Regions from separate parts of the Thioalkalivibrio sp. ALE12 genome, predicted to be linked through region 1. Evidence: predicted binding sites of a transcription regulator. Region 1 holds the regulator's gene; the other holds the start of a gene.
The links. Region 1 encodes LexA, which represses DNA repair genes until DNA is damaged. Its sites were predicted from a motif close to TACTGTNNATATNNACAGTA; they were not measured.
Positions count from the first base shown of each region.

Region 2: F614_RS0100325 (error-prone DNA polymerase) is a predicted target of LexA. The motif match lies at 1,775-1,794, and genes of this name have one in related genera.

Region 1 covers NZ_KB905907.1:80,583-83,991, forward strand. The annotation lists gene F614_RS0106390 (2-isopropylmalate synthase) at 1-960, opposite strand, end outside; gene F614_RS0106395 (Lrp/AsnC family transcriptional regulator) at 1,141-1,632, shown strand; gene lexA (transcriptional repressor LexA) at 1,992-2,609, shown strand; gene imuA (translesion DNA synthesis-associated protein ImuA) at 2,613-3,245, shown strand; gene F614_RS0106410 (DNA polymerase Y family protein) at 3,403-3,409, shown strand, end outside.
Region 2 covers NZ_KB905905.1:63,526-66,934, reverse strand. The annotation lists gene F614_RS0100335 (FAD-binding domain-containing protein) at 1-1,108, shown strand, start outside; gene F614_RS0100330 (cyclin-dependent kinase inhibitor 3 family protein) at 1,124-1,666, opposite strand; gene F614_RS0100325 (error-prone DNA polymerase) at 1,796-3,409, shown strand, end outside.

The sequences.
Region 1 (3,409 bases):
CGGGTGGATGGGCATGTCGGTGCACTCCTTGTACACCTCCATCAGCCGTTCCATATCGGACAGGTCGATGGTCGGGTCGATCCCCTGCGAGTACAGGTTCATGCCGACGGTGACCAGGTCCATGTTGCCGGTGCGCTCGCCGTTGCCGAACAGCGTGCCTTCCAGGCGATCGGCCCCGGCCAGCAGGCCCAGCTCGGCCGCGGCCACGCCGGTGCCGCGGTCGTTGTGCGTATGCAGCGACACGCAGAAGTGCTCGCGGTACTGCACATGATCGCAGAACCACTCGACCTGGTCGGCGAAGACATTCGGCGTGGCCGACTCGACCGTGGCCGGCAGGTTGATCACGACCTTCTGGCCCTGGTCCGGGCGCCAGATCGCGTTCACCGCATCCACGACCTCGACCGCGTAGTCCAGCTCGGTGGTGGAGAAGCTCTCCGGCGAGTACTGGAAGATCCAGTCCGTCTGCGGGTACTTCGCCGCATAGTCGCGCACCCAGCGCGCGCCGTTCTCGGCGATGCCGCGGATACCGTCGCGGTCCATGCGGAAGACCTGCTCGCGCTGCGCCGGGTTGGTGGAGTTGTACACGTGCACCACCGCGCGCGGTGCGCCCTCCAGCGCCGCGAAGGTCTTCTGGATCAGATCCTCGCGCGCCTGCGTCAGCACCTGGATATACACGCCCTCGGGGATGCGGTCTTCGTCGATCAGGCGGCGGGTGAAGTCGTAGTCGATCTGCGAGGCAGAGGGGAACCCGATCTCGATCTCCGTCAGGCCGATATCCACCAGCACCTCGAAGAAGCGCATCTTCTGCTCGACGCTCATCGGGTGCACCAGCGCCTGGTTGCCGTCGCGCAGGTCCACCGCGCAGAAACGCGGCGCAACCGTGGTGCGCTTCGCCGGCCAGCGGCGATCCGCCTTGTCGATCGGCGGGAACGGGGCGTATTTGGTGTGATCGAAGGCCATGGTGCGCGTCTCCTGTAAGGGCGCGGCCCGGGCCGTACAATCGGCCGCCGCGCTGGGGATTTCTGTTTGTGCATTATCCTAACGCATTCATCCGGGCATAACCTTGCGTTTTTCCCTATCAAGGCCTTAGGAGGGATCTATCATTGCGCATTAATGCTCAATATGCGCAATAATCCACCTATGAAACCGCAACCGCACTCACTGGACCGCTATGACCGCCGCATCCTCGAGATCCTGCAGGAGGACGCGAGCCTGTCGAACCAGGCGCTGGCCGAACGCGTCGGACTCAGCCCCTCCCCGTGCCTGCGCCGCGTCCGCGCGCTCGAACAGGCCGGTATCCTGCTGCGCCGCGTGGCGCTGCTGGACCGGCGCCGCCTGGGCCTGGAACTGACCGCCCTGATCCACATCGGCATGGACCGCCACACCCCGGAACGCTTCGCGCATTTCGAGGAGACCGTGGCCGGCTACCCCGAGGTCCAGCACTGCTACCTGATCACCGGCCAATCCGCCGACTACATGCTGCAGGTGGTAGTCCCCGACATGGACGCCTACCAGGACTTCCTGCTGCGGCGCATCACCCGCCTCGAGGGCGTGGACAGCGTGCACTCCAGCTTCGTCCTGCGCCGCGTCGTCGACCGCACCGCCCTGCCACTCGACTACACCCCCACCTGAAACGTCTTAAAACCCAGGGCAAATTCACCACGAAGCCCACGAAGGCACGAAGAAGTTCAAGGGCGATTCACAGGAAGGCTGGAAGGTTAGAAGGCTTTGATGGTGAAGCGTGATGGCAAGCAGACATATGGGGAGCGCTGACTGAATCGTACGCCCCTAAAGTGGCCGCTTCCCAGCATTGCCCTGGTAGCGCCCGTCATGGCCCCTCTATCTTCCAGCCTTCTCTTCTTCCTGTAGACCGTTTTTGACCTGGATCTTGACCTTCTTCGTGCCTTCGTGGGCTTCGTGGTGAATCCGCCCTTGCCCTGCGGCGAGCCCTCCGGATACTGTATATATAGACAGATACCGGAGGGCGCCTTGTGTCGCTTACTGAACGCCAGCAGGCCATCCTCGACTACATCACCGAGACCGTCGCCAACCAGGGCACGGCACCGACCCGCAGCGAGATCGCCCGGGCCTTCGGCTTTCGCTCACCCTACGCGGCCGAGTGCCACCTGAAGGCGCTGGCAAAAAAGGGCGCCATCGAACTGCTGGGCGGCACCTCCCGCGGCATCCGCCTGCCGGGCGCGGTGCGCAGCACACCGCGCGAGCTGCCCCTGGTCGGGCGCGTCGCCGCCGGACTGCCCATCCTTGCCACCGAACACATCGAGCGCCACTACCGGGTCGACGACGCCCTGTTCCGTGCCCACCCCGACTACCTCCTGCGCGTGCATGGCGAGAGCATGCGCGACGCCGGCATCCTCGACGGCGACCTGCTGGCCGTGCGCCAGACCCCGGAGGCCCGGCCCGGTCAGATCGTGGTTGCCCGCATCGAGGACGAGGTCACCGTAAAGCGCTTCGCGCAGGACGGCCCGCGGGTGCGCCTGCTCCCGGAGAACCCCGACTTCGCCCCCATCGAGATCGACCTGGAGCGCCAGGAACTGGCCATCGAGGGGGTCGGCGTGGGCGTTCTGCGCGATCTCGACCCCCAGGCCTGAGTTATGGGCGCGCTGGATACCCTGCTCGACCATCCGGCCCTCTGGCGCGGACGCAGCGCCACCCCGGCCCCGGATGCCCCGGTCTGGCCCAGCGGCCACGCGGAACTCGACCGGGCCCTGGGCGGGGGCTGGCCACGCGGCCAGCTGGTCGAACTGCTGGGCGCCCCGTTCGGCTGCGGCGAGACCCGGCTGCTGGTCCCCATGCTGACCGCCTGCGGCCAGGACGACTACTGGATCGCGGTGATCGCGCCACCGGCTACCCCCTGGCTGCCGGGCTGGCAGACCCTGGGCATCCCGCCGGAGCGGGTACTGCTGATCCACACCGAGCACGATCGCGACACCCTTTGGGCCGGCGAGCAGTGTCTGCGCGACCCGGCCTTCGGCGTGCTGCTCGCCTGGCTGCGCCGTCCCGTGGAGACAGCCCTGCTGCGCCGGCTACGCCTGGCCGCCAGCGAGAGCCGGGCCTGCGCCGTCCTGTACCGGCCGCCGGACGCCGCGGCCCAGCCCTCGCCGGCCCATCAGCGCCTGCGCTGGCAGGCCGCGGCCACCGGCCTGGAACTGCACTGCCTGAAGGGGGCCGGCCACTGGGCCCGCTCCGGCCAGCCTCTGTGGATTCCCGAAGCACCGGGGGCCTGAAATGGGCCAGCCCGCCCGCCCCGCGCGCGCAGCCACACCCCCCGAACCTGCCCGGCAGCAACTGAGCCTGCTGCCGGCGGCGCCCGCCCCCGCGCCCACTCCCCGGCCACCGGAGGCACGCCCCGCCAGTGCCACCCGGGCGCGGCGGGAACACTGGATGGCCA
Region 2 (3,409 bases), on a different contig from region 1:
GCCCGGTGGCCGCGACAACGTATCGCTGCTTTCGCCTTACATCCGCCATCGGGCCATTAGCGAACACGAGGTGATCGCACGGGTCCTGGCCCGGCATTCACCCGAGGCGGCCGAGAAGTTTGTCCAGGAAGTCTTCTGGCGTACCTACTGGAAGGGGTGGCTGCAGATGCGCCCCCGCGTCTGGCGGGCCTTCCTGGAAGAACGCGACAGCGATCGGGCACGCCTCGCCGAAGACGATGGCCTGCGCGAGGCCGTCGCCGCGGCCGAGGCCGGGCGCAGCGGAGTCGACGGATTCGACCAATGGGCCCGCGAACTGGTCGCAACCGGGTATCTGCACAACCATGCGCGCATGTGGTTTGCGTCGATCTGGATCTTCACTCTGAGGCTGCCGTGGACGTTGGGGGCGGACTTCTTCCTGCGCCATCTGCTCGATGCCGACCCTGCCTCCAACACCCTGGGCTGGCGCTGGGTCGCGGGCATCCAGACGCCGGGCAAGATCTACCTCGCAACGACCGACAATATTGCCCGGTTTACCGACAATCGGTTCGGTCCGCACGGTCTGGCGTCCGAAGCGCCCGCTATCCGCGACGAGAGTCCGCCTGCTGCTGGGGCCCTCCCGGGCCCGCGAACCCTGCCGCGCGGCCGGCGTGTGCTCCTCCTGCTGCATGGCGACGACTTCAGCGGTCAGGAAGTATTGCCGAAGGAGACCGACGTGGCGGCAATCGCCGTCGCCCGGCGCGGCCACCCTGACATGCCCTGGCCATTTGGGGCCGCGACTGGCCACTGGGTAGACACGCTAGCCGAGGATGCGGCGCGGCGCGCGGGCGAGAGCCTGCAGCAACCCGCAACCGTTCTCCCGCAACTCCATGCGGAGACCCTCCGGTCGCAGTGTGCCGCCGCCGGCGTGACCACCATCGCCACACCGGAGGCGCCTGTCGGGCCCCTGGCCGACGCCCTGGATGTCATTGCTCACGAGCTGGCGGAAGACGGAATCGAGGTCATTCCGCTGCGCCGGATGTGGGACGACCTCGCCTGGCCCCATGCCACCCACGGATTCTTCCGGTTCAAGCGCCAGATCCCGGAACTGCTCGCCCGGAACGGCCTGTAACGCCAGGCAGTCCGATCAAGTGGGGAGCGGTCGATTCAGCAGGTAGCGCTCCTGGTCGGGGCTCTCGATCGCACCGGGGCGGGCCTTGCGCACCGTCTGAATGGCCTCGTCCGGCATGTATCCGCGTTCAATGAGCGTAAGGGCCGCGATGGTCCCCGCGCGGCCCTGGCCGCCACCACAGTGGAAAACGACGCGTTCGCCGGATCGCAACCACTGCTGGACCCGAGGACCGACGTCCCGCCAGCCCCCTTCCCAGGGACGGTCCGGGGTGGCCATGTCGCCGATCGGCAGGTGCAGCCAGTGCATGCCCATCGCCTGCACCGTCTTCCCGAGATCAGGCAGGCCAAGGCTCGTCAGTTCATCGTCCTGATTCAGGGTCACGACCACGCCCGCGCCCCAATCCCTCAGAGCCGCAAGATCGGCCTGAACGTCCCGCGGCCCGCAGACCCGTTCATTCGGGCGTTTTCCGGGGCAGCGGGTCATGCCAATGGCCCCGCCCTCGGGAAGCGGAACACTGCCGATATCGAGAACGGGCGAATCGGTGCGTGGCGGGTTCACAAGGCGCTCCAGCGCGTCGGGAATGTCCCCTCAGTGTAGCGCCACTGCAGGCGGTGAGGTGCATTCCGGGACCCTCCGCGCGGGCCCGGTTTCTTGCGTGCGCCGCTGTACTGTTTTTATATACAGTATATGGAAGACACCCCGCCCCCTCAGCCCGCAAGCCCGGCGTATGCCGAGTTGACGAGCGTCAGCAACTTCTCGTTCCTGCGCGGGGCCTCGCACCCGGAGGAGCTGGTCGAGCGGGCCCAGGCGCTGGGCTATCGCGCGCTGGCGCTGACCGATACCGCCTCGCTGGCCGGCGTGGTCCGCGCCCACGCGGCGGCGAAGGACTGCGGGTTGCACCTGATCCTGGGGGCGACCTTCCGGCTGACACACGGCCCCGCCCTGACCCTGCTGGTGCGTAATGCGGCGGGCTATGCCGCGCTGTGCCGTCTGATCACCCGGGCGCGCGGGGCGGCGGACAAGGGGCACTACCACCTGACGCAAGCGGACCTCGACGCCCTGCCCGCCGAGGCCCGTACCGGCTGGCACGTCCTGCTGCGCATCGAGCCCGAGATCGCGGAGCCGACGCTCGCCGAAACGGCCCGCTGGCTGGCCGGGTGGGCCGTGCCGGACCAGGCCTATCTGGCGGTCAGCCAGTTGCGCACGCCGGAGGACGCCCCACTCGCGACCCGCGCACGGCAGCTCGCCGAGGCGATGGGGCTCCCGATCGTCGCCTGCGGCGATGTGCACATGCACGCTCGCGGCCGGCGTGCCCTGCAGGACGTGCTGACCGCGCTGCGCCTGCGCACCACGGTTGCCGAGGCGGCCCCGGCGCGCTTCCCCAACGGCGAGCGCTGCCTGCGCCCGCGCGACGACCTGGCCACGCTGTATCCCGCCGCCTGGCTCGCAGCCAGTGTGCGGATCGCACAGGACTGCGACTTCTCGCTGGACGCGGTCACCTACCGCTACCCGACCGATCCCCTGCCCCGGGACACGAGCCCGGCCGCCTACCTGCGCGAGGAGACCCTGAAGGGGGCGCGCGGGCGCTGGCCCGACGGCATCCCGCCGAAGGTGTCCGAACAGATCGAGCGCGAGCTCGGGATCATCGCGCAGCTTGGCTACGAGCCCTACTTCCTGACGGTCTACGACATTGTGCGCTTTGCTCGCGGCCGCGGGATCCTGTGCCAGGGGCGCGGCTCGGCGGCGAACTCCGCCGTTTGTTATGCGCTCGGGATCACGGCGGTGGACCCCTCGCGCTCCAGCATGCTGTTCGAGCGCTTCATCTCCGCCGAGCGTGGCGAGCCGCCGGATATCGATGTCGACTTCGAGCACGAGCGCCGCGAGGAGGTGATTCAGTACATCTACCAGCGCTACGGCCGCGAGCGCGCGGCGCTGGCCTGCACGGTGATCCGCTACCGCCGGCGCAGCGCCCTGCGCGACGTCGGCCGCGCCCTGGGCATCTCGCGCGCGCGGCTGGATGCGCTGACCGCCAACCTCGCCTGGTGGGACGACGGCATCCCTGCCGAGCGCCTGCGCGAGGTCGGGCTGGACCCGGATGGTGCCCTGGCCCGACAGTGGCAGGCGCTGACCGCCGAGCTGCTGGGCTTCCCCCGCCACCTGTCGCAGCACACCGGCGGCTTCGTGATCGCCGAGGGCCGGCTGGACGAGCTGGTGCCGATCGAGAACGCGGCGATGCCGGAGCGCTCGGTGATCCAGTGGGACAAGGACGATCTCGACGCGGTGGGGCTGTTGAAGATCGAC